3 regions of the Amycolatopsis sp. CFH S0740 genome follow, and region 2 is predicted to be linked to each of the others. Evidence: riboswitches for the same ligand, from Rfam matches in the RefSeq annotation. Region 2 holds a riboswitch; each other region holds the start of a gene.
What was found. A riboswitch is a leader RNA that binds a small molecule or an ion and turns the genes downstream of it on or off. The one in region 2 is predicted to bind S-adenosylmethionine.
Positions count from the first base shown of each region.

Region 1 (3,248 bases), on a different contig from region 2:
CTCATCTGGCCCGGCTGTTCCTCAGCGGCGACCTCACCGAGCGCGGCCTGTTGAACGACCTGCACGCGGACTGTGTTTGATGGCGTCGGCTCCGCCGCCGCGGCGGGATCGCCCTTAAGCGATCCCGCGTTGTGGTCACGTTTCCTGTCGCGCCAGTCCCAGCACCAGCCCTGTCAGGCGCAGAACGGCGGCAGCTCCCGCGGGTCCCCGACCGGTGCCCACCGCCCGTCCACCTTCGCGTACTCCCACCGGGCTCGCCGGGCCACGATCTGCCGCAGCGCCAGCACCAAGCGGTCGACGTGTTCCTCGGTGCTCCCCAGCCCGAGGCTCACCCGGACCGCCTGCTGGCCCTGGCTTCCGGCTTCCCGGATCAGCCGCCGGGCGGCCACGTGCGCGCAGAACGCCCCGTCCCGCACGCCGATTCCGTACTCGGCCGACAGCACCGCGGCCAGCCATCCGGGCTCGAACCCGTCGACCACGAAGCTCACCGTGCCGACCCGGTCCACCGGCGCGTCGAAGAACCGCAGCTCGGCGAACCCCGGCAAGCTCTCAAGCCCCTTGCGCAACCGCTCCAGCAACGCGGCTTCGTGCGAACCCACGGCATCCCACTGAGCTGCCAGCTGCTCGCAAGCCACCCCGAGCGCATACACGCCAACGGTATTCGGCGATCCGGCCTCGTGCCGTTCTTCGCCGCTGTTCCACACCACGGCTTCCTCGGTCACCAGCTTCGTAGCGCCACCACCGGCCAGGTACGGCTCGGCCGCCCGCAACCAGTCGCTGCGCCCGATCAGCGCACCGGCCCCGAAGGGCGCGTACAGCTTGTGCCCGGACAGCGCGACATAGTCAACATCCAGCTCCCGCAACGAAATCTGCCGGTGCGGAGCGAGCTGCGCGGCGTCGAGGGCCACCCGGGCACCGTGTTTCCGGGCCACCGCAGCGATCTCGGCCACCGGCAGCAGCTCGCCGGTCACATTGGACGCACCGGCGACGACCACCAACCGCGGCCCCTGCGGGCATTCCGCGAGCGCTTCGTCCACAACGGACACTGCGGCGAGCCGGGTCCGCGGCAGCTGCACGCGCCGGACGTTCGGGCCGCGCCACGGCAGCAGGGCCGCGTGGTGCTCGCTGTCGAACACCACCACGGAAGTCTTGCGCGGCAACGCTTTCGCCAGCAGGTTGAACGCGTCAGTGGTGTTGCGGGTGAAGATCACCGAGTCGCCGTTGCGCGCGTCCACGAACCGGCGCAGCACGTCGCGCGTCCGCTCGTACAGCCGCGTCGAGACCTGCGAAGCGAAGCCGGCGCCGCGGTGCACGCTGGCGTACCAGGGAAGGAACTCGTCGACCGCCGAGCGCACGGCGTCCAGACACGGCGCGCTCGCCGCGTGGTCGAGGTTGGCGTAACCGATGTCGCCGCCGGTGACCAGCGGGACCCGCAGCGTCGCACCGGCGACAGCGGGAACGGCAGCGGCAACAGTTTCCGTGGACCGGTCGAGTGCGAGAGTCATGACGGCGCCTCCTCGGCGTTCCGGGGGACCCCCGGCGAGGGGCCCGCGCTTGCCCGCCGCACTGCGCGACCGGCCTGGTCCTCACCCGGGGCACCCCACCGCGGTAGGAGGGTTGCCGGCCAGCAAGCCGGGGCTTCGCGCTGGCACTCATGACCTGAAACCGAAGATAGCGGACGACCCCCGGGAGAAACCAGACCCGTCTCGTGATCTGAGACGGCAGTCACAGAGTTTGTCCACAAAGGACAGAAAGATCAGGCTCCGGATTCCCCGTGCCAGCGGGCGAGGCGGCCAGCCCGGTCGACGGCCCGGATGCGCCGTTCGGTCGCGTCGCGGTCGGCGGCGGTCGTGACCACCAGAAGCTGGTCTTCGACCTGCAAGCGGCTCGTTTTCTGCGGAGTGAAGCCCGTCCCGCCGCGCACCACGAGGCTGACCGTCGCCCCGGCGGGCAGCCGCAGCTCCGACAGGTACACGCCGTGCAGCTTCGACCCCTTCTGGATGCGCACCTGCAGCAGTTCGGCACCGAGTTCGTCGAGCGGGGCGGCGTCGACCTCGATCTCGTGCGCCTGCGTCGCCTTCGCCAGCCCGAGGATCCGCGCGAGCGGACTGAGCGTCGCGCCCTGCAGCACGGTGAGCACGATGACGAGCACGAAAACCGCGTCCACGAGCCGTTGCGCGCCGGGCACGCCCTCGGACAGCGGGATCATCGCGAGCACGATCGGCACCGCACCGCGCAACCCCGCCCAGGACAGGAACGCCTGATCCCGCCACCGCAAGCGGAACGGCAGCAGCGACAGGACCACCGACAGCGGCCGGGCGAGCAGCAGCACCACCGCGCCCGCGACCAGGCCGGGGATGAGCGTTTCGAGCAGCCGGGTCGGCGACGCGAACAGGCCGAGCAGCACGAACAGCCCGATCTGCGCGAGCCAGCCGAGCCCTTCGGCGAACGACAGGGTGTCCGACCGGTGCGGCAGCTTGGAATTCCCCAGCACCAGGCCGGCGACGTAGGTGGCGAGCAGGCCGGACGCGTGCGCCAGCTGTCCCGAGGAGTACGCGAGCACGCACACCGCGACCGTGGCGAGCGGGTAGAGACCGGTCGCCGGGAGCGCGGCCCGGCGCAGCGCCTGCGCGCCCAGCCAGCCGAACGCGAGGCCGAGCACGAGGCCGGTGAGCAGTTCGTAGACCACCAGCAGCGGCAGCGACCAGTCGACCGCCTCGCCGGACGCGAGCACGACGACCGCGATGTAGGCGGGCGCGTCGTTGATGCCGGATTCCAGTTCCAGCGCGCCGACGAGCCGTTTCCCGACCCCGGCCGTGCGCAGCACGGAGAACACCGCCGCCGCGTCGGTGGACGCGAGAACCGCGCCCCACAGCAGGGCGAGCCGCCAGTCGAGGCCGAGCAGCCAGTGCAATGCCGCGCCGGTGACCGCGATGCTGATCACCACGGCCACTGTGGACAGCAGGATTCCGGGCCCCAGCGAGGGTTTCACCGCGGACCACCGCGTGGTGAGCCCGCCCTCGGTGAGGATCAGGACGAGCGCGGCGAGCCCGAGGGACTGGGTGAGCGCCGGATTGTCGAAGCGGATGCCGAACCCGGCTTCGCCGAGCACGACGCCGATCCCGAGATACAGCAGCAGCGACGGGAATCCGAGCCGGATGGACACCCGCACCGCGACGACCGAGACGACGAGAACCAGCGCTCCGACGCCCAGCACCAGGGGAAGCTCGTTCACCCTCCGCCTCCCT
Region 1 is NZ_SDLS01000035.1:94,206-97,453, reverse strand. Features, by position in the region: gene EIZ45_RS39035 (hypothetical protein) at 1-80, shown strand, start outside; gene EIZ45_RS39030 (aminotransferase class V-fold PLP-dependent enzyme) at 174-1,505, opposite strand; SAM riboswitch class IV at 1,546-1,660, opposite strand; gene EIZ45_RS39025 (potassium/proton antiporter) at 1,757-3,235, opposite strand.
Region 1: another riboswitch for S-adenosylmethionine. It lies ahead of EIZ45_RS39030 (aminotransferase class V-fold PLP-dependent enzyme); the one in region 2 lies ahead of EIZ45_RS45155 (methionine ABC transporter ATP-binding protein).

Region 2 (3,248 bases):
CCTCGCGCTCCCGGCCGCCTGTTTTCGTCCGCCGCGCCGCCGCTGGGTAGGCTCGTCCGGTGGTGGAACTGCTGGGGCCTGCCGAAATCCGCGGGCTGGCCGACGAACTCGACGTCCGGCCCACGAAGAAACTCGGGCAGAACTTCGTGCACGACCCCAACACGGTCCGCCGCATCGTCGAACTCGGCGGCGTGCAGCCGGGGGACGTCGTCCTGGAGGTCGGGCCCGGTCTCGGCTCGCTGACGCTGGGCCTGCTGGCCGCGGGCGCTCAGGTCGTCGCTGTGGAGATCGATCCGGTGCTGGCCGCCCGCCTGCCGCGCACAGTCGCCGAGCGCGCGCCTGAGGCCGCGGACCGGCTGACCGTCGTCGGCGCCGACGCGCTGCGGGTGCGGGCGGCTGATCTGCCCGCTGAACCGGTGTCAATCGTCGCGAACCTGCCGTACAACGTCGCGGTGCCGGTGGTGCTGCACCTGCTGGCCGAGCTGCCGTCGCTGCGCAGCGGGCTCGTCATGGTCCAGACCGAGGTCGCCGACCGGATGGCGGCCGGGCCGGGCAGCCGCACTTACGGCGTGCCGAGCGTGAAGCTCGCTTGGTACGGGCCCGCGCGCAAGGTGGCCGCCGTGCCGCGCGCGGTGTTCTGGCCGGTGCCGAACGTCGATTCCGCTCTGGTCTCGTTCACCCGGACCGACCCGGTTTCCGGAGTGGATCGGGCCCGGCTGTTCGCGGTGGTCGACGCGGCGTTCTCCCAGCGGCGCAAGACATTGCGGGCCGCGCTGGCCGGGTGGGCTGGTTCCGCCGAGCGGGCTGGCGAGTTGCTCGCTGAGGCGGGAATCGACCCGAAGACGCGCGGGGAGCAGTTGGACGTGCACGCTTTCGCGCGGATCGCGGCTGCCGGAATGTGACCCACCTCCCCCAGGGGGCTCGCCTTGCGACTTCCAACGGCGGCGTCGGAGCAGGTATTCCCTGGTTTCGCTGCGTTCTCCGATGATCTTGTGTCGTCGCTGATTGTGGGTCATCCCCTGCTGTCTGGCTACGCTTGGTGATCACGCGAGCACGGCTGAAACAGCCGTCCGCCTGTGACGAGCAGCTCGGCATTCGGGGGAGTCGGACTGCTCCACGCCCGGGATTGTTCAGCGGTGCTGGCCCGAGGTGCTTCGCTTCGCTGACCTATCTCGGCTCGGTCGAGACCCCGGTGCACCGCGCGTCGAGGCCCGCGAATCATCGCCCCTTGACAACGGGAAAACTCTTGTTCCACAAAGATCCTTGATCGTCCACAGTGGAACGAACCCGTTCGCCGCCGGCGCCCGTGACGAGCGTTTCGCAGGTCGAGGCACTGTTCGGCGGCCGAGGTTCCGGGCTTCCGGTTTTTGGACGCGGTGTTCCGGTATGCGGGCACCACCAGACGTGTGATCTGCACCAACGCGCTTGCGTTCAGCCAATGGGATCGGCTTTACTCGAAAGCGTCCATCCCGAGCGACTGAGAGACCTGGCTCGCCGAAGTCGCAGCAACCACCCTCCGCAGGGCAGGTGCTACCGCCAGGACCGATGGAGGCTGTTTTCGATGAAGAGGGTCACCCGCCCGCTCCTGCTGACCCGCCGGCGCGTAGTCGACGAAGGTCGCCGCTCGGTATGTGCGTGTCAACGCTCCATGGTCATCGCCTGATCGTTTTTTCCGCAGTTTCTTGCGCCGTCCACAGTGGACGGTAATTCGATGACGCCTGGCGCGCCCGGAATCGGCGCCGCGCCTCGTTTGCCTGGAGCCCTTTCGTGATCACTGTCGAAAACGTGTCCAAGTCCTTTCCCTTCCACGGAAATCGGGTCGCCGCGCTGCGCGACGTGAGTGTCGACGTGCAAGCCGGTTCGCTGTTCGGGGTCGTGGGTCCGTCCGGTTCCGGCAAGTCGACCCTCGCCCGTTGCATCGCGCTGCAGGAGCGCCCCGACCGCGGCGTCGTGCGGCTCGACGGCCTCAACACCGCGACGCTCGACGGCAAGCGGCTGCGGGAGATCCGCCGCCAGCTGGGTGTCGTCGGGACCAAGCCGGAGCTGATCGCCGAGCGCACCATCGCGGGCAACATCGCCAGCCCGCTGGAGCAGCTCGGCGTCGACGGCCCGCAGCGGCGCAGCCGGGTCGGCTCGCTGCTCGACCTCGTCGGCCTCACCGCCCGCGCCGGGCAGAAGCCGGAAGAACTCACCGACGGCCAGCTCCGCCGGGTCGCGGTCGCCAGGGCGCTCGCCGCCGGACCGGCCGTGCTGCTCGCCGACGACCCGACCGCCGGGGTCGCGGCCGAGGACGCGGGCGCGGTGCTCGCCGTGCTCGACCGCGCGCGGGCCGAGCTGGGCGTGACGGTCGTCGTCACCACGCCGGACGCGGACGTCGTCCGCCGGGTCTGCGACGACGTCGCGGTGCTCGACAACGGCGCGATCGTCGAGCGCGGCACGGTGCTCGACCTCATCTCGACGCCGGACAGCTGGACCGCGCAGGCGGTGCTGCCGTCGGTCGAGACCTCGCGCGCCCAGTCCGCGAAGTACGACCGCGCGGTCGACGTCGTGCTGATCGGTTTCGCTTCGGTGGGCGCCCTGCTGCCCGAGGCGGCCAGCCGGTTCGACGTGGAGCTCGCCACCATCGGCGGCGGCCTCACCCGCATCGGGGACACCCCGATCGCCCGGTTCCGCCTCGGCGTCCGCGGCGAGCGGGCCGACGCCGCGCTGTCCTGGATCTCCGACCGGGGTGCGCACGTGAGCCAGCCGGCTCGCGGTCCGCAGAGCGTCGTCGCCGCCTGATTTCCCTTGAACTGAGCGGTTTTCCGAGGGTCGTCCCATTTGATTGGGGCGGCCCTCGCCGCGTTGGCGGGACGCGTCGCCCGAGAAATCAGGTCGCCGGGTCAAAGTTTCAGGACAAGTGTCCTGAAGTCTGTCCATTGTGGTCGTTCCGGCGCAGGATCTCCGCCAGCTCCGGATCCGCGTGCGCCTCGGCGGTCTGTTTCCACTTCGCCACGAGGGCGGCGAACGGCACCGGGTTGCCGAGGGATTCGGCTCGCTCCAGGGTTTCGGCCAGTTCGCCGACGAATGTCCGTACTTCTTCCGCGGACAGGTACCGCGCCCACGGGAACGCGGCGGGCAGCGCCTCGGCGGCGAGCGCGGCGGTCTCGGCGCTGCGGCGCACCAGCTCCGCGAGGATCGTGACGGTCGCCGAAAACCCGGCCGCCGCCTGTTCGGCGCGCTCGGCGGTCACGAGCAGCAGATCGGGT
Region 2 is NZ_SDLS01000057.1:14,157-17,404, reverse strand. Features, by position in the region: gene rsmA (16S rRNA (adenine(1518)-N(6)/adenine(1519)-N(6))-dimethyltransferase RsmA) at 60-902, shown strand; SAM riboswitch class I at 1,462-1,552, shown strand; gene EIZ45_RS45155 (methionine ABC transporter ATP-binding protein) at 1,768-2,781, shown strand; gene EIZ45_RS45150 (hypothetical protein) at 2,891-3,248, opposite strand, start outside.

Region 3 (3,248 bases), on a different contig from region 2:
ACGGTGGCCCTCGGGCCGATGTGGTTCTCGACCGCGTCGAGGGTCTTGAGGCCGTCGCCGGTGATGAGGAGGACGGTTTCCGCGTCCGGGTCGAGCTTGCCGGTTTCGACGAGCTTCTTCGCGGTCGCCACGGTGACGCCGCCCGCGGTCTCGGTGAAGATGCCTTCGGTGCGCGCGAGCAGCCGGATGCCTTCGACGACCTCTTCGTCGGTGACGTCCTCGATCGCGCCGCCGGTGCGGTTGACCACGTCGAGCACGTACGGGCCGTCGGCCGGGTTGCCGATCGCGAGCGAACGGGCGATGGTGTCCGGCTTCACCGGCTGGACCACGTCGTGGCCGTTGCGGTACGCGGTGGAGACCGGCGAGCAGCCCGTGGCCTGCGCGCCGAACACCTTGTACGGGCTGGCGTCCACGAGACCGAGCTGGCCCAGCTCGCGGAAACCCTTGTCCACCTTGGTGAGCTGGGAACCGGAGGCGATCGGCACGACGATCTGCTCGGGGATGCGCCAGCCGAGCTGCTCGGCGACCTCGTAGGCGAGCGTCTTCGAGCCCTCGGAGTAGTACGGGCGGACGTTGACGTTCACGAACGCCCACTTCGGGTGCTCGCCGGCCAGTTCGGTGGCGAGCCGGTTCACGTCGTCGTAGTTGCCGTCGACGGCGATCAGGTCGCCGTCGTAGACCGCGGTGGTGAGGATCTTCGCGCGTTCGAGGTTCTTCGGGATCAGCACGACCGACCGCCAGCCGGCGCGGGCCGCCGCGGCGGCGGTCGCGTTGGCCAGGTTGCCGGTCGAGGGACACGCCAGGACCTCGAAACCGAACTCGCGGGCGGCCGCGAGCGCGACGGCGACCACGCGGTCCTTGAACGAGTGCGTGGGGTTGCCGGTGTCGTCCTTGACCCACACGCGCTTGAGGCCGAGCTCCTTCGCGAGCCGGTCGGCGCGCACGAGCCGGGTGCAGCCGGGTTCGGTGTTCGGGGTCTCCTCGACGGTCGAGGGGACGGGAAGGAGTTTCTTGTAACGCCAGATGTTGCGCGGGCCCGCCTCGATGTCCTCGCGGCGGACGCGGCCGAAGTCGTAGGCGACCTCGAGCGGCGAGAAGTCTTCGACGGAGACGAATTCCGGAGCGAGCGGCTGCCGGTGCCCTTCTTCCTTCGACACCAGTTCGACGGCCGGACCGAGGTCGATCGTCTTGTTGGCGGAGGTGGCGCTGAGGGCTGCAGTCATCGCGAGGTTCCTTTCCTCATCTGCCCCGCCGAAGCGGGCCGGAATTGGCACCGTGGTCGTCAGCTACCCCGCGATCGCGGGATGACAGGCTGTACGCCGGTTGCCGGGGCTTCGTCGGGCCGTTCCCTCTGCCCCTCTGGATGAGCGGTATTCGGTTGTCGGAGCGCCGGTGGGCGCGTCCTCGGCTACACCGTACGACATCCCGATCAGCTCGTGCCACGGAGGCGGCCCACATCACCGGAGCGGGCGGCCCGGCGGCCGGGTGAGAAGATGGCCGGGTGACCACCGCACCCGCGCCGCTGCACCTCGTCACGGGCGAGGAAGAACTGCTCATCGAACGGGCTGTGCGAGCGTCCCTCGACGCGGCCAAGGCCGCGGACCCGACGGCCGACCTCACGCGCATGCGGGTGTCCGATCTCACACCGCCTGTGCTGGCCGAGCTGGTGAGCCCGTCGCTGTTCGCCGAGGGGCGCGTGATCGTGCTGGAGTCGGCGCAGGACATCTCGCAGGAGCTGTCCGACGCGGTCCTCGCGTACGTGAAGGCGCCTGCCGACGGCATCGTCCTCGTGGTCGTGCACAGCGGCGGCGGGCGGAGCAAAGCCGCCAAAGCGCTGCCGGGCGCGTTGAAAAAGGCGGGCGCGGAAATCACCGAATGCCCGAAGCTCACCAAACCGGCCGAGCGCGAGGCGTTCGTCCGCAACGAGGTGCGCCGCGCGGGCGGCAAGATCGACGCCGCGGGCCTGATGGCGCTGCTCGACTCGGTCGGCTCGGACCTGCGCGAACTGTCCTCGGCGGCGACGCAGCTGGTCGCCGACACCGGGGGAGTCGTCGACGAGCGGGCGGTCCGCCGCTACCACACCGGACGCGCCGACGTGACCGGCTTCGCGGTGGCCGAGAAGGCCGTCGCGGGCGACCGGGCCGCCGCGATGGAGTCGCTGCAGTGGGCGATGCAGCTGGGCGTCCCGCACGTCCTGATCGCCGACGCGCTGGCCGACGCGGTGCGCACGATCGCTCGCGTGTCCGCGGCCGGGCGCGGCAACCCGAACCAGATGGCGGGCGAACTCGGCATGCCGCCGTGGAAGATCCGCAAGGCGCAAGGGCAGTCCCGCGGCTGGGGCCAGGACGGCCTGGCGACCGCGATGCGCGTCGTGGCGCGGCTGAACGCCGAGGTCAAGGGTGCGGCGGCCGACGCGAACTACGCGTTGCAGCGCGCGGTCCTCGACGTGGTCGCGGCCAAGGGAGACCGCTGACGTCCCGGCGCCGGGAACGCCTTGAGGAGAGCCGAGCCGGTCCCCAGGACACGGAAAGGCCCGGCAGCCGAAGCCGCCGGGCCTTTCCGAAAGACTGCGCTCAGAGCTGGTTCGCGCGCTTCGCGAGAGCCGACTTCTTGTTCGCGGCCTGGTTGGCGTGGATGACGCCCTTGGTGACGGCCTTGTCGAGCTTGCGAGCGGCGTCGCGCTGCAGTTCGAGGGCCTTGTCCTTGTCACCGGCTTCGGCGGCCTCGCGGAACTTGCGGATCGCGGTCTTCACCGAGGACCGGATCGCCAGGTTGCGCTGCCGCGCCTTCTCGTTCGTCGTGATGCGCTTGACCTGCGACTTGATGTTGGCCATGGAGGCGTTCCTCTTTCACTCGGTGAAGGTCGCTGCCGCGTTCGTGTGGCTCCGGATCAGTCCCGAGGGACTGCCGGGTTTCCTCCCTGACGGAATGCCGCACGGCAACAGTCGAAAATCTTAACAGCCCTGTTCGCGGCGTTGCCGACGGCCCCGGAGCAGGCAAACGCTCGGCATCGCGCCCCCGTCTCGGTTACGGTGGGGTCCGGTAGTGCCTAGGGTTCCGTCGCCTGCCCGTGGTCCCGCAGAGCGGGTCGCGAAGACAACGAGGGCGGGCGGGCCTGGTCCGAGCGGCACCTTCGGCGGGAGACAGAGCCCCGCCGTTCATCTGACGGGACAAAAGCCTGGAGGACCCGGTCTTCAGCGTGCGCTGAAAACCTGAAGGGGTCCGGATGAACACCACAGCCCTCGCCA
Region 3 is NZ_SDLS01000028.1:21,325-24,572, forward strand. Features, by position in the region: gene thrC (threonine synthase) at 1-1,223, opposite strand, end outside; SAM riboswitch class I at 1,237-1,370, opposite strand; gene holA (DNA polymerase III subunit delta) at 1,502-2,473, shown strand; gene rpsT (30S ribosomal protein S20) at 2,574-2,834, opposite strand; gene EIZ45_RS34960 (DMT family transporter) at 3,227-3,248, shown strand, end outside.
Region 3: another riboswitch for S-adenosylmethionine. It lies ahead of thrC (threonine synthase); the one in region 2 lies ahead of EIZ45_RS45155 (methionine ABC transporter ATP-binding protein).